One region of the Nonomuraea sp. NPDC050783 genome, then DNA from elsewhere that is predicted to be linked to it. Evidence: riboswitches for the same ligand, from Rfam matches in the RefSeq annotation. Region 1 holds a riboswitch; the other holds the start of a gene.
What was found. A riboswitch is a leader RNA that binds a small molecule or an ion and turns the genes downstream of it on or off. The one in region 1 is predicted to bind cobalamin.
Positions count from the first base shown of each region.

Region 1 (2,375 bases):
CCAGGTCGTCCACCCGCCGCCGCGACAGCCCCGCGCTCGCCGCCGTACGCGCGACACGGTGCCGCACCGCGGGCACCTCGTCGAGCGTGAACGTCATGGCCAGCAGCACCGCGGGCGGGGGGTCGTCTTCCATGACCTCACCCTGACCCCCGCAGGCCCCGCCCCGGCAGAGCCGAAAGTCCCTGCCGGCGGCGCCGAACGGCGGTCACCCTCCATGACGAAAGCCCCGAACACCCTCCGCCCGGCCCATACGGCCGATGCGCGCCTCTTCCGCTAATTGCAGGTCTATTGTTGTTGCAAGTCATATGCAATTATGAGTTCGGAGGACGGACATCATGGGCCAGTACACCCTTCCTGACATGCCGTACGACTACGCCGCGCTCGAACCCGCCATCACCGGCGAGATCCTGGAGCTGCACCACGCCAAGCACCACGCCGCCTACGTCAAGGGCGCCAACGACACCCTGGAGCGGCTGGCCGAGGCGCGGGACAAGGGCGAGTTCGGCGGGCTGGTCGGGCTGGAGAAGACGTTCGCGTTCAACCTGTCGGGCCACGTGCTGCACACGATCTTCTGGCAGAACCTGTCCCCCGACGGCGGCGACCGCCCCGACGGCGACCTGGGCGCGGCCATCGACGAGCACTTCGGCTCCTTCGAGGCTTTCAGGAAGCAGCTCACCACCGCCACCAGCACCGTGCAGGGCTCCGGCTGGGGCGTGCTGGCGTGGGAGCCGCTGGGCCGCCGCCTGGTCGTCGAGCAGGTCTACGACCACCACGGCAACGTCGGTATGAACACCACCCCGCTGCTCGTCTTCGACGCCTGGGAGCACGCCTACTACCTGCAGTACCGCAACGTCCGCCCGGACTACGTGGAGAAACTGTGGGGCCTGATCGACTGGACCGATGTGATCGCCCGTTACGACGCCGCCCGCGGCGTCTGACGCACCCCCACGCCGGCGGCGCCCGCCCGGCCGCAGCTTGGTCCGCGGGGCCAGGCGGGCGCCGCCACCTCCCCGCTCCCGTCCCGCCCGGCGGAGGGGTGCATTGACGGGAACGGGAGGAACGGATACATTCCGGTAGATTTCACGGTTGTCCAAGGGAAATCCGGTGAGATGCCGGTGCGGACGCGCCACTGTATCCGGGACGTTGATCCCGGGAGCCAGGTCGCTTGGCGACCGTGACCTCGCGACATGGGACGCGTCACCCTGAGGAGGCTCTATGAGCGGGTTGTCCAGCCCGTCGTCCATTCCCTTTCCGCGCCTGCGCCCCTGGCTGCTGCTGGCCGTGCCTGTGCTGTTGCTCGTGGCGTACCTGGTCCTGATGGACAACGGCGCCATCTCCCAGACGGGCGCGTTCCTGCACGAGCTGATGCACGACGGGCGGCACCTGCTCGGCGTGCCCTGCCACTAGGGGGCGGGGTGGTACGCACTCTCCTGGCCAGGGGCCTGCTCCTGGGCCTGCTGGCCGGGCTGGTCGCGGGCGCCTTCGCCTTCGCCTTCGGGGAGCCTCGCGTGGACGACGCGATCGCCCTGGAGGAGGCGGCCGCCCGGGCCGCGGCGCCCGAGCAGGCCGCCGGCCGGCCCGCGCACGACCACGCCGGGCAACCGGCACACGACCACACCGGGCAGGCCGGGCAGGCCGGGCACGACCACGGTGAGGAGGCCGCGATCGGCAGGCCGGTGCAGAAGGCCGGGCTTTTCCTGGCCACCGGGCTCTACGGCCTCGCCGTGGGCGGGGTGTTCGCGCTGGTGTTCGCGGGCCTGCGCGGGCGGGTCGGCCCGCGGTCCGACGGGCGGCTGGCGCTGGCCGCCGCCGGGACGGCGTTCGCCGCGGTCATCCTCGTGCCTTTCGTGAAATATCCGGCCAACCCACCGGCGGTGGGCGACCCGGAGACCATCAACGGCCGCACCCTGCTCTACGTGGTGATGATCCTCGTCGGGCTGGCGGCGACGGCGATCGCCGTGGGCACGGCCCGCCGGGTCACCACCGGGGACGCCTGGGCGCGCTGGACGGCGGCGGTGGCCGCCTTCCTCGTGCCGGTGGCCGCCGCGTGGTGGCTGCTGCCGGCGGTGAACGAGGTGCCCGACGGCTTCCCCGCCACGCTGCTGTGGCAGTTCAGGCTCGCCTCGCTCGGCACGCAGCTCGTCTTCTGGGCGGCGTTCGGCGTGCTGTTCGGCTGGGTGAGCGACCGGGCGGCGCGGCGCGCGGCGGCTCCGGCGCGGGTCGCCGTGCCGGGCTGAGCGGGTGCTGTTCGTCCGGCACGCCACGACGCCGGGCATGCGGGCCGCGTGCTTCCCCGGCGACGAGGACGCCGACGCGGCGAGCCTGGCCAGGGCGGCCGCGCTGGGCCCGGCCGCGTCCCCGGCGTGGGTGGCGCC
Region 1 is NZ_JBFAHK010000013.1:250,065-252,439, forward strand. Features, by position in the region: gene AB0H75_RS31440 (ATP-binding protein) at 1-133, opposite strand, end outside; gene AB0H75_RS31445 (superoxide dismutase) at 336-938, shown strand; cobalamin riboswitch at 1,055-1,184, shown strand; gene AB0H75_RS31450 (CbtB-domain containing protein) at 1,216-1,407, shown strand; gene AB0H75_RS31455 (CbtA family protein) at 1,416-2,237, shown strand; gene AB0H75_RS31460 (histidine phosphatase family protein) at 2,242-2,375, shown strand, end outside.

Region 2 (2,375 bases), on a different contig from region 1:
GCCGCGGCGGGCTGCGGCGCCCAGCGCGTCGCCGGGCGGGCGGTGGGGCTGCGTACCCGCTTCTCGATCAACCCGGCCGGGCCCCGCTGGAGCTCCGTCGGGCAGGCGTTCGCCGGCGCGGCCCGCGCCGCCGGGTACGAGACCGGCACCGGTGCCAGGATCACCGTCAGCGGCCTGTCCGCGCTGTCCGCGGCCGAGCTGAACCACGGCCAGACGCTGCTCGACGTGGCCACGCCCCTCGCCCGGCTGGCCGGCGACGTCGAGGTCGTGGTGGTGCCCGACGACTCCCGGTTCAAGGACTTCGGCGACTTCGCCGCCCACCTGCTGGCCCGCCCGGACGGCACGCTGCTGGCCGGCGGCCCGCAGGGCGCCCCCGACCACCTGCTGTTCGGTCTGATCGCCAAGGGCATCGGCGCCGACACCCGGCAGGTCGACTACACCGGCTACCCCAGCGGCCAGGAGGCGGTGGCCGCGCTGCTGTCCGGCAAGGCCGTGGCCGCCGCCGGCGTGCTGGCCGACTGGGGCGAGAGCATCGGCAGGGGCCGGGTGCGGGCCCTGGCCGTCTCCTGCGCCCACCGCGTGCCCGAGGTGGACGCGCCGACGCTGCTGGAGTCCGGCGTGCGGGTGGACTTCGCCGACTGGGCGGCCGCCTTCGGCCCGGACGGCATGCCGGAGGAGGGCCGCGAGGCGGCCGTGCGGATGTGCGAGGAGGTGACCTCCTCGACCGGCTGGCTGGCCGCCTGCCGGGCCGCCGGATGGGTCTCGATCCCGCTCGGCGGCGACGACTTCCGGCTCTGGCTGGCCTCGGAGGTCGAGCGCACCCGGGCCGTCCTGAGCGACCTGGGGCTGCTCGACTCGGTTAGAGCCACAACCTGTTGGGGTAGTTGCGGGAATGGCCACTAGATGTAGGATCCTGCTCGTCGCTGGTTCGCCCCTCGGGGCGGAGTGAAAGGGAACCCGGTGCGATTCCGGGGCTGCCCCGCAGCGGTGAGCGGGAACGACCGCCGTCATGAGCACTGGAGCGATCCGGGAAGCGACGGCCAGTAGGAGCCGACGAGGCGCGCCCGCGAGCCCGAAGACCTGCCCGCGGCGTTGACTGTCCAAGGCCTCGAGGGAGGGCCGGGGGAGCGATGCGGCGTGCCCGCCTGCTTTCCGCGTGCCCTCCTGCCTGAGGAATGAGCTCGCGAGGAGAGCACGTGACGCAGATCGCCGAGGTTGGCCCGCGCCCGAACGCCGGGAACGCCGGGAACGCTGGTAATGCCGGGAACACTGGTAATGCCGGGAAGGCCGCCGAGCGCCGGCTGGCCATCGAGGAGGCCGCCGCCCGGGTGATCGTCGATCCGGCCAACTCCCGGGTCGCCGCCCGGCTGCTGGCCGAGGAGATCGCCGAGGAGGCGGCCGGCCACGGGGTGCGCTCGTTCTCCGAGTCGGTGGCCGCCACCCACGCGGCCGGGCTGGTGCAGGACCGGCTGGCCGCCTTCGCCGCCGCGCACGCCGCCGAGCTGGACGCCCTGATCGACGACGCGGCCGATGACCGTTTCGAGTATTTCGGTCTGCGCACCGTCTACGATCGTTACCTGCTGCGCCACCCCGAGACCCGGGCGGTGCTGGAGCGGCCGCAGCACTTCCTGCTCCGGGTGGCCTGCGGCCTGGCCGAGAGCGTGGCCGAGGCCGCCGAGCTGTACCGGCTCATGTCCACGCTGTCGTACCTGCCCAGCTCGCCCACGCTGTTCAACTCCGGCGCGCGCCGCCCGCAGCTCTCCTCGTGCTTCCTGCTCGACTCGCCGCGCGACGAGCTGGAGGGCATCTACGAGCGCTACGGCCAGGTCGCCCGCCTGTCGAAGTACGCCGGCGGCATCGGCATCTCCTGGACCCGGGTCCGCTCGCGCGGCTCCCTCATTCGCGGCACCAACGGCCACTCCAACGGCATCGTCCCGTGGCTGCGCACCCTGGACGCCTCCGTGGCCGCGGTCAACCAGGGCGGCCGGCGCAAGGGCGCGGCCTGCGTCTACCTGGAGACCTGGCACGCCGACATCGAGGAGTTCCTGGAGCTGCGCGACAACACCGGCGAGGACGCCCGCCGCACCCACAACCTCAACCTGGCCAACTGGGTGCCCGACGAGTTCATGCGCCGGGTCGAGGCGGACGAGATGTGGTCGCTGTTCGACCCGAAGGAGACGCCCGACCTCACCGACCTGTACGGGGACGCCTTCACGGCCGCCTACCGGGCCCACGAGGCCGCCGGGCGCCAGGTCCGGCGGCTCCCCGCCCGCACCCTGTACGGGCGCATGATGCGCACGCTCGCCCAGACCGGCAACGGCTGGATGACGTTCAAGGACGCCGCCAACCGCACCTCCAACCAGACCGCCCGCCCC
Region 2 is NZ_JBFAHK010000004.1:101,389-103,763, reverse strand. Features, by position in the region: gene AB0H75_RS11905 (tripartite tricarboxylate transporter substrate-binding protein) at 1-903, shown strand, start outside; cobalamin riboswitch at 908-1,103, shown strand; gene AB0H75_RS11900 (ribonucleoside-diphosphate reductase subunit alpha) at 1,197-2,375, shown strand, end outside.
Region 2: linked by a shared signal. The riboswitch ahead of AB0H75_RS11900 (ribonucleoside-diphosphate reductase subunit alpha) and the one ahead of AB0H75_RS31450 (CbtB-domain containing protein) in region 1 are both predicted to bind cobalamin.